2 regions of the Priestia sp. 53B2 genome follow, and region 1 is predicted to be linked to the other one. Evidence: a T-box and tRNA genes for the amino acid it is inferred to sense, from the RefSeq annotation. Region 1 holds a T-box; the other holds one or more tRNA genes.
The links. The T-box of region 1 lies ahead of ileS (isoleucine--tRNA ligase). A T-box ahead of a tRNA ligase gene usually reads a tRNA of that ligase, here a tRNA-Ile.
Positions count from the first base shown of each region.

Region 2: it has a tRNA-Ile gene. The T-box ahead of ileS (isoleucine--tRNA ligase) is inferred to sense a tRNA for this amino acid. The anticodon was not compared.

Region 1 is NZ_JBLZXA010000008.1:492,023-504,216, reverse strand. It holds gene ACN6NE_RS05910 (YggS family pyridoxal phosphate-dependent enzyme) at 1-473, shown strand, start outside; gene ACN6NE_RS05905 (cell division protein SepF) at 490-954, shown strand; gene ACN6NE_RS05900 (YggT family protein) at 958-1,227, shown strand; gene ACN6NE_RS05895 (YlmH family RNA-binding protein) at 1,279-2,052, shown strand; gene ACN6NE_RS05890 (DivIVA domain-containing protein) at 2,137-2,631, shown strand; T-box leader at 2,701-2,921, shown strand; gene ileS (isoleucine--tRNA ligase) at 2,993-5,758, shown strand; gene ACN6NE_RS05880 (conjugal transfer protein TraR) at 5,929-6,216, shown strand; gene lspA (signal peptidase II) at 6,297-6,764, shown strand; gene ACN6NE_RS05870 (RluA family pseudouridine synthase) at 6,761-7,675, shown strand; gene pyrR (bifunctional pyr operon transcriptional regulator/uracil phosphoribosyltransferase PyrR) at 7,867-8,409, shown strand; gene ACN6NE_RS05860 (uracil-xanthine permease family protein) at 8,566-9,873, shown strand; gene ACN6NE_RS05855 (aspartate carbamoyltransferase catalytic subunit) at 10,022-10,960, shown strand; gene ACN6NE_RS05850 (dihydroorotase) at 10,923-12,194, shown strand, end outside.
Region 2 is NZ_JBLZXA010000008.1:732,856-745,049, reverse strand. It holds gene ispG (flavodoxin-dependent (E)-4-hydroxy-3-methylbut-2-enyl-diphosphate synthase) at 1-470, opposite strand, end outside; gene ACN6NE_RS07215 (hypothetical protein) at 622-954, opposite strand; gene ACN6NE_RS07210 (MFS transporter) at 1,031-2,242, shown strand; gene ACN6NE_RS07205 (DUF1189 domain-containing protein) at 2,555-3,346, opposite strand; gene ACN6NE_RS07200 (DUF456 domain-containing protein) at 3,694-4,179, shown strand; tRNA gene ACN6NE_RS07195 (tRNA-Asn) at 4,242-4,316, shown strand; tRNA gene ACN6NE_RS07190 (tRNA-Met) at 4,318-4,391, shown strand; tRNA gene ACN6NE_RS07185 (tRNA-Asn) at 4,432-4,506, shown strand; tRNA gene ACN6NE_RS07180 (tRNA-Ile) at 4,510-4,586, shown strand; tRNA gene ACN6NE_RS07175 (tRNA-Ser) at 4,598-4,690, shown strand; gene sodA (superoxide dismutase SodA) at 4,888-5,496, shown strand; gene ACN6NE_RS07165 (MFS transporter) at 5,626-6,903, shown strand; gene ACN6NE_RS07160 (peptidoglycan D,D-transpeptidase FtsI family protein) at 7,065-9,242, shown strand; gene pstB (phosphate ABC transporter ATP-binding protein PstB) at 9,877-10,674, shown strand; gene phoU (phosphate signaling complex protein PhoU) at 10,697-11,356, shown strand; gene ACN6NE_RS07145 (DUF4912 domain-containing protein) at 11,550-12,044, shown strand; gene ACN6NE_RS07140 (glycosyltransferase) at 12,037-12,194, shown strand, end outside.

The DNA of each region.
Region 1 (12,194 bases):
GTGAGAAAGCGACCTGGCATTTTATCGGAAGCTTACAAACAAGAAAAGTAAAAAATGTGATTGATAAAGTTGACTATATTCATTCACTAGACCGATTATCTTTAGCAAAAGAAATTGATAAACGTGCAGAACATCGTATAAAATGTTTTGTACAAGTTAATGTTGCCGAAGAACAATCAAAGCATGGCCTTGCTATAGAAGATGTAATTCCATTTATTCAATCTCTTGAAGCATTTGCAAATATCCAAGTGGTCGGATTGATGACAATGGCTCCTCACACAGATGATGAGTCTACGCTTCGCAGCTGTTTTAAAGGTCTAAAGAAATTGCAGAATCGCATACAAGAACTAAATTTGCCATATGCACCGTGTACAGAGCTATCAATGGGAATGTCAAACGATTATGCAATTGCAATTGAAGAAGGAGCAACATTCATTCGACTAGGAACTACGTTAGTTGGGAATGAACGTTAAGGAGGTGTAATTCAAGATGAGTATGAAAAATCGCTTTAGAAGTTTTTTTGCTCTTGATGACGATACTGAATATGTAGAAGAACATTACGAACAAGAAGAGTCGGTAGAAGAGCCTGTACAGCAGTCGAGACCAGCGAAAGCTAGTCAGCAGCCGAATCAGCAGCAAAATGTGATTAGCTTGCAAAGCGTTCAAAAATCATCAAAAATGATGCTTTGCGAACCTCGCGTCTATGCCGAAGCACAAGAAATTACGGATCATTTAAAAAATCGTAAAGTCGTAGTTGTGAATTTACAGCGCATTCAACGAGATCAAGCAGTGAGAATTGTCGACTTTTTAAGTGGTACAGTTTATGCTTTAGGCGGGGACATTCAAAAAATTGGAACCGACATCTTTTTATGTACACCTGATAATGTAGACGTAAGCGGAAGCATTTCAGATATGATGGGAGAACATGATACAACAAACGTAAAGAGGTGGTAGTTTTTGGACATCGTTTTTGGGATTCTTGGAAAATTGATTGGGCTTTACTCATGGGCACTGATTATTTACATTTTGATGTCTTGGGTACCCGATGTAAGGGCGTCTAAGTTTGGTCAGCTGCTTGGCAGTATTTGTGAGCCTTACTTAGAGCCTTTTCGTAAAATCATTCCACCTATTGGCATGATTGATATTTCACCGCTTGTCGCAATCTTTTTATTGCGATTTGCGGAAAGAGGCGTGTATTCACTTAATAATGTGGTGGGTTTTATTTAAAAAAGGAATCGCTGGATTCCTTTTTTACATACCAATAGTAGGAGTAATAATATGTCTATTTATGAACATTTTAGACAAGAAGAACATGGATTTATTGACCAGGTTCTTCAGTGGAAAGAAGATGTCCTACATCAATACAGCCCAAAATTAACGGACTTTTTAGATCCAAGAGAACAGCAGATTTTGACGGCTATTGTCGGGACTGAAGGAGAGGTTCAAGTTTCATTTGATGGTGGACAACCGTTTGCTGAACGCAAGCGTGCGCTGCTATATCCGGATTACTATGTACCTGAAAGCGAAGATTTTCAGTTGCATATGTACGAGCTCAATTATCCTAAAAAGTTTGTGACGATTGAACATCCTCAAGTTCTTGGTTCGGCGATGTCCTTAGGACTGCGCCGTTCAAAATTTGGCGATATTTTGGTCGCGGGAGACGATATTCAGCTTGTAGCTGCAGAGGAAATTTCTTCTTATATTGAGATGAATTTAACATCAATTGGAAAAGCCAAAGTTTCACTTTCTTCTATTCAAAGAGAGCAGCTACATGTGGTAAAAGAAGAGCTGATTGAACACGTTTATACAGTTTCTTCAATGAGGCTTGATGTTTTGCTGTCGACCATTCACAATTTATCAAGACAAAAAGTCCAGCCGTTTATTGCAAATGGAGCGGTAAAAGTAAATTTTAAAGTCATTGAACAGCCTTCTTTTGAATGTCATGAAGGTGATATTTTGTCACTTCGTGGTCACGGCAGAAGTCGTATCGTTTCGCTTGAAGGCAAAACCAAAAAAGAAAAATGGCGAATTGTTGTAGGAAAGCAGAAATAAAGAAATCTACTAGCAGGAAATTTTAAAAATATGTCGAATAAACCATTACTAATGATGTAATGAGACAACACGGAGGTGGCCTAGATGCCTTTAACCCCTTTGGATATTCATAACAAAGAGTTTAATCGCGGGTTTCGCGGATATGATGAAGATGAAGTAAATGAGTTTCTTGACCAAGTAATTAAAGACTATGAGCTGGTAATGCGTGATAAAAAGGAGTTAGAAGGAAGAGTATCTGAATTAACAGATCGTCTTGGACATTTTACTAACATCGAAGAAACGTTAAATAAATCAATTTTAATTGCTCAAGAAGCAGCGGAAGATGTGAAGCGAAACGCTGAAAAAGAAGCGAAGCTCATTATAAAAGAAGCAGAAAAAAATGCGGACCGCATTATTAATGAAGCACTGTCTAAGTCTCGTAAAATTGCGATGGACATTGAGGAGACGAAAAAGCAGTCTAAAGTATTTAGAACTCGTTTCAAAATGTTAATCGAAGCACAGCTTGAAATGTTAAACAGCGACGACTGGGATCAGTTGATGGATTATGAGATGCCAGCGCTAGAAGAAAAAATTGACTAGTCAAGACATCATCTTGACTTCTCACGTTTTGTTGTCATATAATTTGGTAACAGATGAAATTTCATATCAAACAGTACGGAGACAGGGACAGTAGCTTTTTTAGTTTGTCAAAGCGAATCGAGGATGGTGCGAGCTCGATAACAAATAAAAAAGTGAAAATCACCCTAGAGTACCATTGCTGAACTGATGATAGTAAGCAGTGGCGGTTTATTCACGTTACGAATGCAAAGAGGATTTGCGTGCAGCAAATCTACTAGGGTGGTACCGCGGGAGGCCTTCTCGTCCCTTTTTGGGATGAGGAGGTCTTTTTGTTATGGTACAAAAAGATATGAAATTTACGTTTTTTTTTGGAGGGTAAAACATGGAATATAAAGATACATTATTGATGCCAAAAACTGAATTTCCGATGCGTGGAAATTTACCGAACCGCGAGCCTAAAATGCAAGAACAGTGGGCTGAAATGAATATTTATGAAAAAGTACAAAAACGTACGGAAGGCCGTCCGTTATTTGTCCTGCATGATGGACCTCCATATGCGAATGGCGATATTCACATGGGACATGCATTAAATAAAATTTTAAAAGATTTTATCGTTCGCTATAAGTCGATGTCAGGCTTCTGCGCACCTTATGTACCAGGCTGGGATACACACGGTTTGCCAATTGAAACAGCTTTAACAAAAAATAAAAAAGTAAACCGCAAAGAAATGACGGTAGCTGAGTTCCGTAAGCTTTGCGAACAGTATGCTTGGGAACAAGTAAACGGCCAGCGTGAGCAGTTTAAACGTTTAGGCGTACGCGGAGATTGGGATAATCCATATGTAACGCTTCAGCCGCAGTACGAAGCGCAGCAAATCAAAGTGTTTGGTGACATGGCGAAAAAAGGCTACATCTACAAAGGGTTAAAACCTGTGTACTGGTCCCCTTCAAGTGAATCTGCTTTAGCAGAGGCGGAAATCGAATACTATGACAAGCGTTCAGCTTCTATTTACGTAGCGTTTAACGTAAAAGATGGTAAAGGTGTGCTTGAACAAGATGAAAAATTCATCATTTGGACGACAACACCATGGACAATGCCAGCTAACCAAGGGATTGCTGTCAATCCTGAGCTTCAGTACAGCGTAGTTGAAGCAGATGGAGCGAAATATGTAGTGGCAACTGAACTGATTGAAACAGTTGCTAAAGAAATTGAATGGACTGACTATAAGACGCTTCGTACGGTAAAAGGTTCAGAACTTGAGCGTGTTGTAGCTGAGCATCCTATCTACAAGCGTGATTCTTTAGTTGTTCTTGGCGATCACGTAACAACGGATGCTGGTACTGGGTGCGTTCATACAGCACCGGGACACGGGGAAGACGACTTTATCGTTGGTCAAAAATACGGTTTGGAAGTTCTTTGTCCAGTCGACAGTAAGGGTCATATGACGAATGAAGCACCAGGATTTGAAGGATTATTCTATGATAAAGCGAATAAGCCGATTACAGACAAACTAGAAGAAGAAGGCGCGCTGTTAAAATTAAGTTTCATTACCCACTCATACCCACATGACTGGCGTACAAAGAAACCAACAATTTTCCGTGCAACGGCGCAGTGGTTTGCGTCTATTAAAGATTTCCGTGAAGATTTATTAAAAGCAGTAGAAAAAACAAAATGGGTGCCTACTTGGGGTGAAACGCGACTTTATAACATGGTGCGTGACCGCGGAGACTGGTGTATTTCTCGTCAACGTGCATGGGGCGTTCCGATTCCAGTATTTTATGCTGAAAATGATGAGCCAATCATTACGGACGAAACAATCGAACACGTATCAAATCTATTTAGAGAACATGGATCAAACGTATGGTTTGAGCGTGAAGCAAAAGACTTGCTTCCAGAAGGCTTTACTCATGAAGGAAGCCCAAATGGCCGCTTCACAAAAGAAACAGACATCATGGACGTATGGTTTGACTCTGGCTCTTCACATCAAGCTGTTCTTGAAGAACGTGAAGACTTACAGCGTCCGGCTGATTTGTATTTAGAAGGTTCTGACCAATACCGCGGCTGGTTTAATTCAAGTCTTTCTACAAGTGTAGCTGTAACGGGTGAAGCACCTTATAAAGGGGTACTTAGCCACGGATTTGCTTTAGACGGTGAAGGTCGCAAAATGAGTAAGTCATTAGGAAACGTTGTAATTCCAGAAAAAGTAATGAAACAACTAGGTGCAGATATTTTACGTTTATGGGTAGCTTCTGTAGATTACCAAGCTGATGTTCGTGTATCTGATAACATTTTAAAACAAGTAGCAGAAGTATATCGTAAAATCCGCAACACGTTCCGTTTCTTACTAGGAAACTTAGCGGACTTTAATCCAACAACTGATGCTGTAGCCGTTGAAGACCTTCGTGAAGTAGACCGCTACATGCTTGTGAAGCTGAACAAATTAATTGATAAAGTGAAAAAATCTTATGATTCATATGAATTCTCAAGCATTTATCACGCAGTGCATAATTTCTGTACAATTGATATGAGTTCATTCTACTTAGACTTTGCAAAAGATGTATTGTACATCGAAGCAGAAAATAATGTAGAGCGTCGCAGCATTCAAACGGTCCTTTATGAAACGTTATTATCGTTAACGAAATTAGTGTCTCCAATTCTTTCTCATACAGCAGACGAAGTATGGGTTCACGTTCCAAATGTAACGGAAGAAAGCGTGCAGCTAGTTGATATGCCAGAGGTTCAAGAAATTGAAGGAGCAGATCAATTAGTAGAGAAATGGGATGCGTTCATGGAGCTTCGTGATGAAGTATTAAAAGCGCTAGAACAGGCTCGTAATGAAAAAGTAATTGGTAAGTCTTTAGAAGCAAAATTAACGCTGTATCCAACAGCAGATACAAAAGAGCTGTTAGCATCTATTTCTGAAAATGTAGGTCAACTCTTCATCGTTTCAGATCTTGAGGTAGCAGAAGGTGAAGCACCTGCTGAAGCACAAAAATTCAGCTATGCTTCAATTGTTGTAAGTAAAGCAGAAGGTGAGAAGTGTGAGCGCTGCTGGGTTGTATCACCAACAGTTGGCGAAGATCAAGATCACCCGACTTTATGTACACGCTGTGCGGATGTTGTAAAAAATCACTACGTTCAGCAGTAATTAACAAAAACACGTCCTTTTTGGGCGTGTTTTTTGCTGTACGAAATTCCCAAATACAATGGTATAAAGTATTTAAAGCCTTAGGAAAAACTTGTGTTGTAGATTCGATGGAAAACTCGGTAAAACTAACATCATTAATACTTCATCTTATCAGCACAGGAGGCGTTTGCATGTATGAAAATTATCTTTCCATTGGACAGGAATTAGCTCTTATTAAAGAAGAATTACAAGATCGCCTAGTGAGATATGCTACAGAACAATCTGGTTATATAGATGAAAAGGAACGTTATGTAATAGAAATGATTAAAGCCGATTTAAAAGATGTAGAACACGCGTTAGCAAAGCTTGACGTTGGTGCGTTCGGAATTGATGAACTAACCGGCGAAGTGATGTCTATTCATAAATTAAAAGTAATGCCGACGGCCCGCACAAATGAAGATTTATTTGTTTTATGGTGAGAAGCGAGAAAAAAAATGAATTATGTGCTAAAATGCTTTAGTATGGATTCGTTTGATTTTATTGCGGGAGGAAAACGTTTGTGTTTTATTATCTTATCGCTTTAGTTGTTATACTTATTGATCAGGTAACAAAATGGATGATTGTAAAAGAAATGTATTATGGACAAAGCATCACCGTAATTGAAAACTTTCTTTACATTACCTCTCATCGTAATAGAGGAGCCGCGTGGGGGATTTTACAAGGACAGATGTGGTTCTTTTATCTCATTACGGTGGTTGTGGTAGTCGGTTTAATAATTTATATTCAAAAGCTCAAAAAACAAGATAAATGGTTCGGTATTGCGCTAGCATTAATGTTAGGCGGCGCCATTGGAAACTTTATTGATCGAGTGGTCCGTAAAGAAGTAGTTGATTTCGTAAATACATACATCTTTACGTATGATTTTCCGATTTTTAACGTAGCTGATTCGGCACTTGTCGTCGGAGTAATTATCATGTTTATTATGACGCTGTTTGAAGGGAAAATGAAGAAGGAGCACAAAGAATGAATGTAATTGAAACAGTTATAAATGAAGAACAAGCAGGAGAACGTATTGATAAAGTACTTTCGACTGTAAATGCAGAATGGTCACGTTCACAAGTGCAGCAGTGGATTAAAGAAGGTCACGCAAAAGTGAACGATAAAACCGTCAAAGGAAACTATAAATGTAAAACAGGAGACGCTATTATTATCGAAGTGCCGGAACTAGAAGAGCTTGATGTGGTAGCGGAAGAAATGGATTTAGATATTTATTATGAAGATCAAGATGTGCTTGTTGTAAATAAACCTCGCGGCATGGTTGTACATCCAGCTCCTGGTCATCATAGCGGCACGCTTGTAAACGGCCTAATGGCTCACTGTAAAGATTTATCCGGTATTAACGGCGTTATGCGCCCTGGTATCGTTCATCGAATTGATAAAGATACATCCGGTTTACTTATGGTTGCAAAAAATGATTTAGCTCATGAATCACTAGTTAGTCAGCTTGTAGCTAAAACAGTGACGCGTCGTTATAAAGCTATCGTTCACGGAGTAATTGCGCATGATCACGGTACAATTGATGCGCCAATCGGGCGAGATAAGCAAGATCGTCAAAGCATGACGGTGACTGATGAAAACAGTCGTGATGCAGTGACGCACTTTACTGTATTGCAGCGTTTTAAAGATTTTTCACTAGTCGAATGTAAGCTAGAAACGGGGCGAACACACCAAATTCGCGTTCATATGAAGTATATTGGCTTTCCGCTTGCCGGGGATCCGAAGTACGGACCGAAAAAAACGCTTCCGATTGACGGACAAGCGCTTCATGCAGGTGTATTAGGCTTTATTCACCCTCGTACAAATGAATATATGGAATTTGAAGCACCGGCTCCAAAAGAGTTTAATGAGATGCTAGAGCTTATTGAAAAAAGAAGTTGACAACTGCCATAAGTGATGGCATACTTGTATTAACTTAATAAGAACCTTTAAGAACAGTCCAGAGAGGCTGAGAAGGAAACGGTGCAGAAAAGGCATACTTATAGCCTTTTTGAAGAAATATGTCTAAAACCAAATCCTCTTGCCTCAAGGCAAGAGGATTTTTTTATGTCAACAACTTGAGGTGAAAAACAGTGAACGTAAAAGCTACCGTACTTGACGAACAGGCTATTCGCCGCGCTTTAACTCGAATTGCACATGAGATTATTGAAAAGAATAAAGGAATCGAAAATTGTGTGCTAGTGGGGATTAAAACGCGAGGTATTTATATCGCAAAACGTTTAGCAGAACGAATTGCACAAATTGAAGGAAATACATTGCCAGTCGGAGAACTAGACATCACGCTTTACCGAGATGATTTATCGAAAGTGACAAGCAATGATGAGCCTCTCGTAAAAGGATCAGATATTCCGACAGATATTGCAAATAAGAACGTCATCTTAGTAGACGATGTGTTATATACGGGCCGTACGGTTCGAGCAGCACTTGATGCACTGATTGATATCGGCCGACCTGAACTCATTCAGCTGGCTGTTTTAGTGGATAGAGGGCACCGCGAGCTGCCGATTCGAGCAGACTATGTTGGCAAAAACGTACCGACAGCTAAAAGTGAAAAAATTGCGGTGCATTTAATGGAAGTAGACGAAAAAGACCACGTGTCTATTTACGAAAAATAAATTATATACCCTTTTAAATGGTAGTCCCGTGAGGCTGCAAAAGGGGGGTCACTATACGAGGAAAACTATACTGCGGTATAGCGTCTTCCTTGTATGCTGAAAACCTCTTTGCCTCTGCGTAAAGAGGTTTTTTAATAGTGATAGGAGGAAAAACATATGAGTCAACAACGAGATTTTGTACTTGATATACATGATAAACCAAAAGCAGTAAATTGGTTAACATTGAGTCTACAGCATTTGTTTGCAATGTTTGGGTCGACGGTGTTAGTGCCGTTCCTAGTCGGGTTCAGCCCGGCAATTGCTTTGATTTCAAGCGGGGTAGGAACGCTTGCTTTCCTGCTCATTACAAGAGGTCAAATTCCTTCTTATCTTGGTTCATCGTTCGCGTTCATCACGCCAATCATTTTCGCAAAAGCTTCGTTTGGACCTGAAGAAACAATGGTTGGCTGTTTCTTAGCCGGACTTGTTTATGGAATTGTTGCTTTGATTATAAAAGGAACAGGAATTAATTGGATTATGAAGCTGCTTCCTCCGGTTGTAGTAGGACCAGTTATTATGGTTATAGGCTTAGGACTAGCTAATACAGCAGTAGGCATGGCTATGAACGATGCAAAAGGAAATTACAGCTTAACTTACCTGATGGTTGCGCTTGTGACACTAGCGATAACAGTTGCTTGCTCAATCTTCTTTAAAAACATTATCAGCCTGATTCCGGTACTGATGGGAATTATCGGCGGATACATCTTCGCTTATACACAAGGATTGGTAGACTTTTCAAAGGTAGTGAAAGCAGAGTGGATTGAAGTACCTCACTTCTACGTGCCGTTTGTCACATACACGCCGTCCATTTCATTAGGGATTGTGCTTATCATGGTACCTGTAGCAGTCGTAACACTCTCAGAACATATCGGACACATTCTCGTCTTAAATAAGATTGTGGATCGAAACTATATTGAAAAGCCAGGGCTGCACAGATCGATTTTAGGAGACGGAGTAGCAACTATGCTTGCTGCGCTGATCGGCGGACCGCCAAATACAACATACGGTGAGAACATCGGAGTGTTAGCCATCACAAAGGTGCTTAGCGTATTTGTGATAGCAGGAGCAGCAGTCTTCGCGATTTTGTTCGGGTTTGTCGGCAAAATCAACGCTCTTATTTCAAGTATACCAACGCCGGTCATGGGCGGGATTTCAATTCTCTTATTCGGAATCATTGCTTCATCAGGCTTGCGCATGATGGTGGATGCAAAGGTAGACCTTGGATCAAAACGAAACTTAATGATTGCTTCAATTATCTTAGTGTTAGGAATCGGAGGAGCACACTTAGATATCTCAGAACATGTAAAGATTGATAGCATGGCACTGTCTGCTATCATGGGAGTTCTGCTGAATCTAGTTCTGCCGAAAGAGAAGATAAAAGAAGCAGAAAACGTTCAACAAACGTCAGCACGAAAAATTTCATAGAACGCCTTTTAATTGAAATCCAGAGAGGTTTCTAAGGGTGTGTGAAAAGCGCGTTATAGACGAAGCTTGTTTTCTTACACCCTTTCTAAGTTAGAAAGGGTGTTTTTTATAAAGAAATGCGAGGAAAGCAAAAATGGAGGGAATCGATATGAAACATTTAGTGACAGTCTCAACACTAGAAACAAATGAAATTCTAGAGATTTTAGACAGCGCTGAAAACTATCGAACGAATAAACAAGGATGGAAACCGGAAGAGAAAATGTTTGTTGCCAACTTATTTTTTGAAGCGAGCACGCGTACTCGATGCAGCTTTGAAATGGCAGAACAGCAGCTAGGATTAACAACAATTCCGTTTGAAGTAACAACTTCAAGCGTCCAAAAAGGAGAAACGCTTTATGACACGATTGAAACATTAGCTTCAATCGGCGTTCAGTCAGTTGTTATTCGCCACCCGCAAGATCGTTATTATGAAGCACTGCAGGAAAAAGTATCGATTCCCATCATTAATGCAGGAGACGGATGCGGTCAGCATCCAACTCAGTGTCTGCTTGATCTACTGACGATTCGCCAAGAGTTCGGCTCGTTTAAAGGATTAAAAGTCGCAATAGTCGGAGATTTGCGACATAGCCGCGTAGCGAGATCGAATGCTGAAATGCTGACAAAACTAGGGGCGACCGTATATTTTGCGGGACCTGAAGAATGGAAAGATGAAGAGAACAGACACGGTACATATCTTGATATCGATGAAGCAATCGAAACGGTCGATGTTGTGATGCTGCTGCGTATTCAATTTGAAAGGCATGAAGAGAACACTTCAGAGCTTGCACAGAACTACCACAGCCGCTTCGGATTAACCGTTGAACGAGAGCGAAAAATGAAATCACATAGCATTATCCTTCATCCAGCTCCTGTAAACAGGGGAGTCGAAATTGCAGATGAGCTCGTTGAATGTGAACGATCAAGAATTTTTAAACAAATGCAAAATGGCGTGTACATTCGCATGGCAGTATTAGCAAGAGCGCTACAACCAATTGAAAGGGGACTTAATAATGACAACAATTATCAAAAATGCTACATGGTTAAATGAAGGAAAAATTGAACAAGTCGAACTGAAAATTGAAAATGGTGTAATTGCTGAAATAGCTTCACACATCGACGTAGAGAATGAAGAAGTCATTGATGCAGGCGGGAACTTCTTATCACCGGGTTTAATCGATGTCCACGTTCACTTGCGCGAGCCAGGGGGAGAAAAGAAAGAAACGATTGAAACGGGTACTCTAGCAGCGGCAAAGGGCGGTTTTACAGCAATTGCTGCAATGCCAAACACGCGTCCAGTTCCGGATACTGTTGAACAAATGGAGTGGGTAAACAAACGTATTGAAGAAACAGCACATGTTCGCGTATTGCCATACGCATCGATTACCACTCGCCAATTAGGAAAAGAACTAACGGACTTTGAAGGCTTAAAAGAAGCGGGCGCATTTGCTTTTACAGATGATGGAGTAGGCGTTCAGTCAACAGGAATGATGCTAGAAGCGATGAAAAAAGCCGCTTCATTAAATAAAGCAATCGTTGCACACTGTGAAGATAATGATTTAATCAACAAAGGCTGCGTCCACGACGGAAAATTTGCAAAAGAACATGGACTAAACGGTATCCCTTCTATCTGTGAAGCCGTTCAAATTGCACGAGATGTACTGCTTGCTGAAGCAGCAAACTGTCACTACCATGTGTGTCACGTAAGTACAAAAGAATCCATTCGCGCCATTCGGGATGCAAAAAAAGCAGGCATTCGCGTAACCGCAGAAGTAACGCCTCATCATTTACTTCTAAATGAGGAAGACATCCCTGGGCTTGATTCAAACTTTAAAATGAATCCGCCGCTTCGAGGAAAAGATGATCAACAGGCATTAATTGAAGCTTTATTAGACGGAACGCTTGATTTTATCGCCACTGATCATGCACCGCACACAGCGGGCGAAAAAGCGGAAGGCATGGAGCTTGCGCCGTTTGGGATTGTGGGACTTGAAACAGCTTTCCCGCTTCTTTATACAAACTTGGTATTAAAAGAGGTAATGACGCTAGAGCAGCTAGTATCATATTTAACAAACAAGCCTGCTGAGACGTTCAACCTTCCTTATGGCACCATCGAAGTAGGGAAACCAGCAGATTTAACTATCATTGATCTTGAAACAGAAAAAGCAATTAATCCAGAAGAATTTGTATCAAAAGGTAAAAATACGCCGTTTGCTAACTGGGTATGCAAAGGTTGGCCGGTAATGACATTAGTAGAAGGTAAACGAGTATGGGAGGATGTTAAA
Region 2 (12,194 bases), 240 kb from region 1:
AGTGCACTTTCTACCATGCCATCTGCTGTCGGATAGCCGTATTTATCTAAAATACGTTTTTCAAGTGAACCGGCGTTAACTCCAATACGAATTGGAATATTTTTAGCTTTTGCAGCATTTACAACAGCTTCCACTTTTTCACGGCGACCGATATTACCAGGGTTGATACGGATTTTATCCGCTCCGCCTTCAATTGCTTTTAATGCTAAGCGGTAGTCAAAATGAATATCCACAACTAATGGAATGTTAATGCGTTTTTTAATTTCAGGGATTGCATCTGCTGCGCGCTCGTCTGGACAAGCAACACGAACAACTTGGCATCCTGCTTCTTCTAAACGTTTAATTTCTGCAACCGTTGCTTCAACATCATGTGTCTTAGTGGTTGTCATACTTTGAATAACTAACTCGTTGCTGCCTCCGATTGTTAAATCTCCAACTTTAACCGGGCGTGTTTTTGTACGATGTATAATTTCACTCACGTGATAATCTCTCCTTCAAAATGAAATCAAGAATTTGAATTCCTTAATAGAATAACTCTTTATGAACAAAATAACTAGTAGAAAGTACTACCTTAGCTATTTTAACAATGACTATCCCATCTTGACAAGAAGAATGCTGTCATTACTTGTAAATAGGGAACTTATACGTTTTTCCAATTTGAATATCCTCAGGCGCTGTACCGTTATTTAACTTTTTGAAGTCTGTAATCATTTGGTTCATAGAAACCGGTATCGATTTTTTTGTAAGCTCCTCAATGACGGACAAAACTGTATCGCCTGGCTTAATTTTTATTTTTGTATAGGTGGAAGAAGAGCTGGCGGCTTTTGTTTCTGCAGGCTGCGCTTTGCTGACTTGAACTGCTTCAGTAGCAGTGGGAATGGTCCCGTATTTAATGTCGTAGTGACAAATATATCCGATAAAAGCGAAAGCGGCTAATGCACATAGCTTTTTCATTATGCTCCTCCTTCATTCTTTTGCTTATGTGTAAAGCCTATGCTTGTCTTACTTAAATATGATTGGAGAACAAAAATTGAAAGAAAAATTAATGATTGTTTCATTAGGCTTATTGCCTTTAATCATGGTGCTGGGAAATTCCATGCTCATTCCTCTGCTGCCAAGCATTCAAAAGTCACTTCATTTAAGCGGAGTTCAAACCAGTTTGATACTGAGTGCATTTTCGATTCCAGCCGCATTGTGTATCCCTGCTGTAGGGATTTTATCAGACCGGTATGGGCGTAAAAAGTTAATCATATATTCACTCGTCATGATGATAATAGGTAGTGTCATCGCTGCTAGTAGTGCTTCATTCTCTTCTGGAAGCTTTGCTGTGTTGATGGCAGGCAGAGTCATTCAAGGGATTGGAGCTGCAGGTACTACAACGTTGGCAATGGCATTAACTGGAGATGTATTTACAGGGGAAAAAAGAGCAAAAGTCCTCGGGATTTTAGAAGTGTATAACGGAGTTGGAAAAGTGGTTGCGCCGATAATTGGAGCATTGGCAGCACTCGTCGTATGGTATGCCGCGTTTTTTGTTTATCCTTTAGCTGCAGGTGCTGCTTTAGTAGGTATAGTGATGTATGTGAGAGAAGGGAAAACAGGTTCGGATTCAGTATCTGTTCAAGAATATTTAAAGAGAGCCATTGGGATTGTCTATGATAAAAGAAAATCGCTTTTTCCTTTATTCTTTGTCGGGGGATTGGGGTTGTTTTTATTATTTGGCATTTTATATTACTTATCTTTTCTAATAGAGGAAACGTATCATATAGACGGTTTTTTTAAAGGAACCGCTTTTTTATTTCCTCTTGGTGCGATGACGCTCGTTTCTTATTGGACCGGTCAACGCATCAAAACAGATGTAGAGCTCATGAAAAAATTAATGATAGTAGGCATAACTCTTTTATTCCTGATGTTTGGAGTATTAACGCTTATTTATACGCTTCCTGTGCTGATGTTTTGTTTGACAGTCGCCTTTGGCGGCTTAGGATTTGTTCTTCCGTGTATTAATATGATGATTACTTCAGCGGCTTCAGACGAAGAAAGAGGGTTTATTGTATCCATTTATGGAACGGTGAGATTTTTAGGAGTAGCGTTGGGACCTGTTGTTTTTGAAGTGTGGATGCATACTGAAAGGCTGATGTTTGTTTATAGCTTTATTCTGCTCACAGCAGGAGGTTTGTGGGTTTTGTATCAGTTGAAAATTCTTTCTTCTGCAATGGGAAGAAGAAAAGTTGTACAGAAATAAAGAGGCTAAGACTTAACTAAATCACTCCAATCTAAAGGCGAACAAGTGGAATAAATGATTTAGTATGTATCGCTTGTGACACCGCTGTTGATTTCCGTGCCAGGCGTTGCTTTCCGCGGGCGGCCGGTGAGCCTCCTCATCGCATACGCTCCTGCGTTCCGTTTTTCCCGCAGGAGTCTTCGTCTTGCCCTCCAATCACCAGCTAGAAGCAGCCACATACATGAAAACTGCGTTCACCATATCAATAAAAAAATCCGAACGAGTTGAATTCTCTATCAAGAATCTAGATTCCTCGTTTGGATTTTCCTTCAACTAAAATACGTTTGTCCCAGCCTCTTTATTAGGTTTTACCTTTTTTCTTATAGGAACCCTTGTGACGAGCAACAAGTAAATGAAGAATGTTCCTATCCAGTAAAGAGAGCTATGTGTTGCTAGAGACGAAGAAAAAGCTTCAAAAAGCGTATAAAGCAGCGTGAAGGCTACCGTACTATAAGCGCTCAGTGCCCATAGCTGCTTGAAAGGAAGCTGCTTTTTAGTAATGAGTCCAATCAGTTTTCCAAGATAAGCAAGGCAGGTAATAGAAAGGAAGTTTAGTCCAGATGTTAATACGTACAGTAAAAGCATAGCGATAGGGACTAGTATGTATAAAGAAAATTTTTGTTCGTGCAGCAAGTTTAACAGTTCATTTTTATCTTTATGATGCCAGTTTAGCAACTCATATGAATACGTTTGTGTTTGTGAATTAGTCGTGATGTAAATTCCATCCTTTAAAAAACCAATTGCATGAGCAGGGGAATGAAACCGTTCAATAGACTGTGAGGGGTTTAAGATAAAAGCGGTACCGTTTACTTTTTTAGTGAAAGGTTGACTTGACGTAAGCTGTGAGTTTGAAATAGAAAAAGAAGAAACAGATTTCGGAAGATCTGTAGTAGCGATATGATAGCCGTTTACAATCGTCAAAGTCATAAAGAAAAATGTAGGCAGCAAAGAAATAAATGTTAAAAACAGCACAAAGCCAATTGTTTTATTCGTATGCTCAAAGCGAAGCGACCTTATTTTTTTGAAGGAAGTAAAACTCCATGCCATCTTTTTCAGCATGCTCATTGTAAAGCCTCCTCTTATTGAAGATTCTGATTATACCTTATTTTATAGCGAAAATTTAAGGTTTACAATAGATTTTAGAAACCGTTACCAATTAAAATGATGCGGTGGAGCGTTTTGTCACAAGCACATCTTATGCGTATATGTACAGGTTTTGCCGTCATTGTTTTTGGGGATATTACGGACAGCTTGAGGACCGTGCTGTTAATATTGTAGAGGTACACTCGAGAATCATTATTTGAAGAGGTATTCGAAAGTAAAATAAAGGAAGGAATCGTCGTGCAAGGTCTTTCTTTATAGGAGTGATTATTGTATGATAAATAGTAATAATAAAAAGGATAGGTGCGGACATGGCTATTTTATGTTGGACATTAATTATCATTAGCTTTGTTGTATCGTTTGTTGGGTTGGTTTATCCCATCATCCCAAGCGTGCTATTCGTAGCTCTAGGATTTGTTATATACGGTTTATTTTATGATTTTAGCTCCTATAGCTGGTTATTTTGGGTGATACAAGGATTGTTAGTTGTCGCACTTTTTTTAGCAGACTATATAGCTAATATTATTGGTGTGAAAAAATTCGGAGGCACTAAAGCAGGTGTTTGGGGAAGTACAGTTGGGCTGCTTGTGGGTCCGTTTGTCATTCCGGGATTTGGAATTATTTTAGGGCCGTTTATCGGAGCGATTGTAGGAGAACTGATTGTTCATCGGACCACAATTAGCAACGCAGTAAAAATTGGAGTAGGTTCAGTTATTGGCTTTTTTAGTGGCGCTATTTCAAAAGGATTTATTCAACTGCTGATGATTGCCTATTTTTTATACGCTGTTTTAAAATAATATATTGACTTTAGGCTAGAAACATGTTAAATTTTTAATGTCGCTAGTAAATGTTATATTGTTCCACAGTAGCTCAGTGGTAGAGCTATCGGCTGTTAACCGATCGGTCGTAGGTTCGAGTCCTACCTGTGGAGCCATGGCGGTGTAGCTCAGCTGGCTAGAGCGTACGGTTCATACCCGTGAGGTCGGGGGTTCGATCCCCTCCGCCGCTATTTTCCAATTTACGTTTGTGACATACATAATTCATATTGTTCCACAGTAGCTCAGTGGTAGAGCTATCGGCTGTTAACCGATCGGTCGTAGGTTCGAGTCCTACCTGTGGAGCCATGTGGACCCTTAGCTCAGCTGGTTAGAGCAGACGGCTCATAACCGTCCGGTCGCAGGTTCGAGTCCTGCAGGGTCCACCATTTATAGGGTTGGAGGAATACCCAAGTCCGGCTGAAGGGATCGGTCTTGAAAACCGACAGGGGTGTTAAAGCCCGCGGGGGTTCGAATCCCTCTTCCTCCGCCATACTATTGTCTATTCAAAGCTTCTTTTGAGAAAAAGAAGCTTTTTTTATGTTTAAAAGAATAGCGAATGGGAATTAGGTAAATATAAATCATGGATTAGAAACTTTTTATTTGAAACAGTAGGGTAAATTTGCTAATCTAAACGTATATGGTGCTTTTGCGCCAAAATGCTTACATATTTTGAAGGAGGAATTATTCATGGCTTACAAATTACCAGAACTACCTTATGCATACGATGCACTGGAACCACATATCGACAAAGAAACAATGAATATTCACCACACAAAACATCACAACACATATGTTACAAACCTAAACGCTGCTGTTGAAGGCAAAGCGGATTTAGAAAGCAAAAGTATTGAAGAGTTAATTTCAAACTTAGATGCTGTTCCTGAAGATATCCGTACAGCAGTACGCAATAACGGTGGCGGTCATGCGAACCACTCATTATTTTGGACAATCCTTTGCCCTAACGGCGGCGGTGCTCCAACTGGTGAATTAGCAGACGCTATCGCTAGCAAATTCGGCAGCTTTGATCAATTCAAAGAAGAATTTGCAAATGCAGCTAAAACTCGCTTCGGTTCTGGCTGGGCTTGGTTAGTTGTAAACAACGGCGAATTAGAAGTAACAAGCACACCAAACCAAGATAGCCCATTAATGGAAGGCAAAACGCCAATTCTTGGTCTAGACGTTTGGGAGCACGCTTACTACTTAAATTACCAAAACCGCCGTCCAGATTACATTTCAGCATTCTTTAATGTTGTAAAATGGGACGAAGTTGCTAAGCGTTACGACGCTGCAAAATAAGCTGAAGACGTATTCAAGAGCCAGTAAAGTAATTATTACCTTTACTGGCTTTTTTGTTTTCCAATTCTTTTACATATCTCCTTTTCTTTTTCACACACTAGGTGTAGAAGAGAAAAGGAGTTTTTTAATATGGCTTTATTAAAAAAAGTAGTTGGAGATGTAGAAGTTAGTAAAGATTTACTTTTGCTTTTAATTATAGGCGGTCTTTATGCCTTGGCTATTTCAATTTCCAATTCGTTTGTTAACATTTATCTGTGGAAACAATCAGGCGAATTTTCGGATCTCGCTATTTATAATTTAGCGGTAGTGGTGCTTCAGCCGCTTACGTTTATTTTAGCAGGTAAATGGGCCAAACGAATTGACCGTGTTGTGGTTTTAAGGTTAGGTGTATCTTTTTTAGCTGTTTTTTATATCGCTGTATTAGTCAGTGGAGCTAACGCAGCCGAGTATTTAGTAGTGCTTGGTGGACTGCTGGGTATAGGATATGGCTTTTATTGGCTAGCTTTTAATGTGCTAACTTTTGAAATTACAGAACCTGATACAAGAGACTTTTTTAACGGATTTTTAGGGATCTTAAACTCTTTTGCAGGGATGATTGGTCCTTTAGGAGCGGGCTTTGTTATTTCCGCTTTGTATGAATCACTTGGGTATAAAATTGTATTTGGTGTATCTTTGCTATTGTTTATCGGTGCCGTTGTGCTTAGTTTTTTTATTACAAGACGCGCAGCGGAAGGAGTATACAAATTTAAAGAAGTATGGGCTGAAAGAAAAGTCAATAAAGACTGGAATCGAATATTGCAGGCTCATTTCTTTCAAGGGTTGCGTGAAGGTACGTTCATTTTTGTTGTATCCGTCATGGTATTTATTACGACGGGAAGTGAATTAGCTTTAGGAACATATGGACTGGTGAATTCAGCGGTTGCGTTTGTAGGATACTATGTTGCCTCAAGATTTATTAAGCAAAAAAATCGCCTTCGATTTATCTTCACAGGGGGCCTCCTTCTCTATGGAGCAGTCTTTTTGCTTATCTTTAACTTATCGTATCCAAAGTTAATTATATATGCTGTTTGTATTGCCATTGCCTATCCTATTTTGTTGGTTCCATTCATTTCTCTAACATACGATGTGATTGGACGAGCGAAAGACGTTGTTTCAAAAAGAATTGAATACATTGTTGTCAGAGAAGTATTTCTGAATATTGGGCGCGTCGTTTCCATATCTTTGTTTTTAATAGCTGTACTATTTTTTGATGAAGCAAAAAGTATTCCCATTTTGTTAGCTATTGTTGGAGCAGGGCATGCGATCATTTATTTTTGTGTGAGACATATCTCACAGCCTCTGCACAAAAAAGAAACGACTGTTACTCCTCCGGTATTAAATGAAGGAGACGGAGAGTCTCCAGCTTAGAGTATTGTGAGCTCCTTCATTTGTACTATGGAAAATGTCTCGCTTTTCTTTTAGAATAAATACGTTGTGTAAATAGGCACCTGCCAGGTGTCTATTTATTTGCTAAATGTCTGATTTTATGGTGTTATGGTATATATGTTTTATAAAGTGTAGGTGTTGGTATGAAAAAGAAAAAAAGAAGAAAAAGTCACGTGCCTTTTCGTGTGAACTTACTTTTCTTGACCGTATTTGCCCTATTTTCCGTATTAATTTTGCGGTTGGGACTTGTTCAAATTGTGTACGGTGAGAATTACGAACGAGAAGTCGAAAAAACACAGGACGTTACGGTCAGTACGCCTGTTCCTCGAGGGAAAATGTACGATCGTTATAACCGCGTAATTGTAGATAATACCTCTTTAAATACGATTACATATACTCGTTTTCAAGGAAATACAGCTGAAGAAAGGCTGCGCATCGCTAAAAAGTTAGCCACTATGATCGATGTTCCTTACACCACAAATGTGATTGATATTCCAGAAAATAAAAAGAATAAAGATGCTAAAAATGTGGTAAAAATTACAGAACGCGATATGAAGGATTATTGGATTATGCTTCACCCAAAAGAAGCGGAACAGAAAATTACGCAAGCTGATCGCAAAAAAGTTCAAGATGGTGAAATGACTGATGACGAACTGTATCAACGTCAGTTAGACCGCATCTCTAAAAAAGATTTAGAAAGTCTAAAGAGTGATTTAGAAGTTCTCGCTATTAAGCGCCAAATGGAAGCAGGTTACTCTAACACCCCGCAAATTGTTAAGAGCGGTGTGACAAATGAAGAGTATGCCGTTGTAAGTGAGCACTTAGATGAACTTCCAGGTGTTGATACAACAACGTATTGGGATCGCTCATACCCAGAAAACAGTACTCTTCGTACTTTGCTTGGAAATGTATCATCTGCCAACGAAGGACTGCCTAAAGATAAAGTACAGTATTACTTGTCAAGAGGCTATAGCCGAAATGACCAAGTTGGGACGAGCTATTTAGAGAAGCAATACGAAGCTCAGCTCAGCGGTCAAAAAGAAAAAGTCCAATATGTAACAGATAAAAAAGGAAATCTCCTTGATACAATTCAAGTGTCTAAAGGTGAACGCGGCAGTGATTTGGTTTTAACTATTGATATGGAGCTTCAAAAAGCAGTAGAAAAACAAATTACGGACCAGCTTTTAGCCAAAAAGCAAATGAAAGGAACGCAATTTTTAGACCGTGCTTTTGTTATTATGATGGATCCTCACACAGGAGAAATTTTAACAATGGCAGGTAAAAAATACACCATTGATAAGAAGACTGGAGCGCCTAAAATAGAAGATTTTGCATTAGGAAATATTTCAACATCTTATACAATGGGCTCTGTTGTAAAAGGAGCAACGGTTTTAGCCGGCTTAGATTCAGGAGCTATTAAGCCAAACACAGTGTTCGTTGATGAACCGTTAAAAATTAAAGGAACACCGGTTAAAAAATCAGCTGAGGCTGAAGGGTTAGGACCCTTAACGTATTCATCTGCGTTAAAATATTCATCCAACGTCTTTATGTTTAAAACGGTAATGGCTATGGCTGGGTTACAGTATCATAAAAACATGACTTTACCGATTAAACCTGATACATTCAGCGAACTGCGTTCTTACTACAGTCAGTTCGGCTTAGGCGTATCAACAGGCATAGACCTTGATAACGAATCAACAGGTGTCCAAGGCGGAAGCGATGTTCCAGGTACGGCGCTTGATTTAGGAATTGGTCAGTATGATACGTACACGCCGCTGCAGCTTGTTCAATATACTTCTGCAATAGCTAATGGAGGGTATCGCATCAAGCCGCAGCTAGTAAAAGAAATCCGAAAATCAACGATTAAAACCGATGAAATTGGCGGTACGCAGCATTCATTTGAACCTGATGTGTTAAATCGTATTACGATGAAAGAAGAATACATTAAAGATGTTCAAAATGGCTTTAAGCGCGTTACGCAAGAACAAGGCGGTACAGGGTATGCAGCTTTCCATACAGCGAACTATAATCCTGCTGGTAAATCAGGAACGGCACAAGCCTATGAGAAAAACCCAAGCGGAGGGGATCCGATTAAAGTTAATAATTCAAACTTTGTGGCCTTTGCTCCGGCAAATAATCCTGAAATTGCAGTAGCTGTCGTGGTACCATCGGCATTTGTGCCAAGTGCACCAAATACCATTACAAAAGAGCTTGCTCGTTCTGCGCTCGATACGTATTTTGATTTAAAGAAAAAAGGTGAACAAGAAGTAAAAGACCAAGAAGAGAATCAACAGGCTGTCATTGCAAACGACGCCAATTAAAGAGGCTGGGACAAAAGCATATTAGTTGAAGTAAGATCCGAACGAAGTTGATTAAGAATCAACTTTGTTCGGATTTTTTTATTGGTAGGGTGGACGTAGATTTCGTGTATGTAGGTGCTTTTAGCGGTTGATTGGAGGGCAAGGTGAAGACTCCTGCAGGAAAAGCGGAAGCGACGAGGAGGCTCACCGGTCGCCCGTGGAAAGCGAAGCCTTGCACGAAAATCAACAGCGGTATCGAAAGTGATTCATACTGGCTTATTTATCTACTTTACCCATCTTTAGATTGAATTAATTTAGTTATGTCCCTACCTCTTCTTTTTTTGTTATAAATCTTTACATATATGGTTTTTAATTGAATTTAAGGGTCAAAAGAACTAGTTTTTTACCTAAAAAACACGCAGATAGACCTTCGTTTACAAAAGCTTTACATTGAGTTAAAACACAATTAATAGTCGGCTATTATTCTGTAAGTGTAAGGGTTAATAGAAATGATCAAAATAAGGGGAAGCGTTTCGGCTTCTCGTATTTATTTACACTGATAGTAAACAATAGATATTAAATAGACATAGAGAGACTTTTATTGTGCTCAAAACGGTTAAAGACGATGAAGGAGGATTATCCAATGGCAATAACAATGGAATTGACTAACAAAGAAAAAGTAAATACTCCGCAAACAAAAGAAATTGTATATAAAACAAAAGGTTTGAATTTATGGTATGGCAACACACATGCCTTAAAAAATATTGATTTAGACATTCATGCTAACGAAGTTACCGCGATCATCGGTCCATCAGGGTGCGGAAAATCAACATATATTAAAACATTAAATCGTATGGTAGAAATGACTCCAATTGTTCGTACATCAGGTGAAATTAAGTATAGAGGGAAAAATATTTTTGATAAATCGTACCATGTGGAAGAGCTGCGCACGCAAGTAGGAATGGTTTTCCAAAAGCCAAATCCGTTCCCGAAATCTATTTATGATAATATTGCGTACGGTCCAAGAATTCATGGTGTTCGCAACAAGAAAAAACTAGATGAAATTGTTGAAAAAAGTTTACGAGGAGCAGCTATTTGGGACGAAGTTAAAGATCGTTTGAATCAAAATGCGAATGGGTTGTCAGGTGGACAACAGCAGCGTATCTGTATTGCGCGCTGCTTGGCTATTGAACCCGACGTTATTTTAATGGATGAGCCTACTTCTGCACTTGATCCAATTTCAACATTAAAAGTAGAAGAGTTAGTACAAGAATTAAAGAAAGACTTCAGCATTATTATTGTTACCCATAATATGCAGCAAGCGGCACGTATTTCAGATAAAACAGCATTTTTCTTAAATGGAGAAGTGGTAGAGTACGCAGAAACAGATAAAATCTTCTCAATGCCATCTGATAAACGCACAGAAGATTATATTACAGGTCGTTTCGGTTAAGACATACAAGGAGATGGGATGAGTGGTTGTACGCGAAAAGTTTCATGGTGATTTAAAGATATTACGTGAAAAATTATTAGAAATAGGGCGCTTAACGCATGAGGCGCTATCAAAATCAATTGAAGCGTTGCAAACAAGCAACGTTGAGCTGGCGCTAGAAATTATCGACGGCGATTCATACGTGGATGACTTAGAAGAAGAAATTAATGACCTAGCTATCTTACTGATTGCAAAGCAGCAGCCGGTGGCTATCGATTTAAGACGTATCATTGTGGCAATTAAAATTGCTTCGGATGTTGAGCGTATGGCAGATTTTGCGGTTAACGTAGCAAAATCAGCTATACGAATTGGAAACGAAGAATTAATTAAGCCGTTAGAACACGTAAAGAAAATGCATGATATTTCGATTGAAATGTTGAGCCTTTCGTTAAAAGCTTATCACGAGGAAGATCTTGTGTTGGCTAAAAAAGTAGCGGAAATGGACGATCAAGTGGATGAGCTTTACGGAATAACAATCAAAGAACTTTTAAGTCTTGCTAAAGAAAAGCAGGAGGCTATGAACCAAATTACGCAGCTTTTATTTGTAGCCCGCTATTTAGAGCGTATGGCTGATCATACCACTAATGTAGCAGAAAGCGTATTTTACCTTGTAAAAGGCAAACGCTACGACTTAAACGAATAGTAGAAAAACCTCTTCTAATAAGCGAAGAGGTTTTTTTGTTAGTAAATTATAATTACTACGTTAACCTGAATTTTTAACATAAATCGACAAATTGCGTTTATTGTGGCAACTTTTTCTGAATGGTAAGATGTTAATAAGTTTATACGGCATTTATATGTAGAAAAAACATTCTAAGAAACGAAGTGATAAAACAGTGGCTGCTAATCTTATTCAAAACTTAAATGTGTGTATAGCTACTCAGCTTGACTCATCTCGTATTTATGTTCACTGGTCGTTTTCTGAGCATATTCGAGAGATGGTAGAAAGTATGTTTTCAACACGGTGGGAAGAATTGAATCTAGCTATGTGTACGTATGATATAACAGGTCTTCATTTTAACGGCCATGAATCAAACCGCTATTATATGAAGGGTCTTACTCCTAAGCAAGACTTCATGTTTATGAACAGCTTGGAAAGTGAGCGCACGTATGTAATAGATATTGGTATTCAAGATAAAGAAGGAAGTTTTTTTTCCCTTCTTCGTTCGAATCCAGTTTATTTGATGAAAGAACAACATGAACAAGTGAATGTAACTTCGTTAGGCTGGATGTACAAACCTGTAAAAGTTTACCAGGGTGTTCAAAATGAATTTAGCACATATTCCTTATATTCAAATGACTTGGAGCAGGTGAAGAAGCAATATGAATAGTGATGACTGTATTCTTTTAACTTATATGCATTGTCCGTTGCTACATGTACTTCAAGCAGAGAGTGAGTATCCGCTGTTTGAACAAGTAACGAACGAATTCATCCCTTTTTTAGATCAAATTGAGTCTAAGAAATTGATAGGTGCAACAGC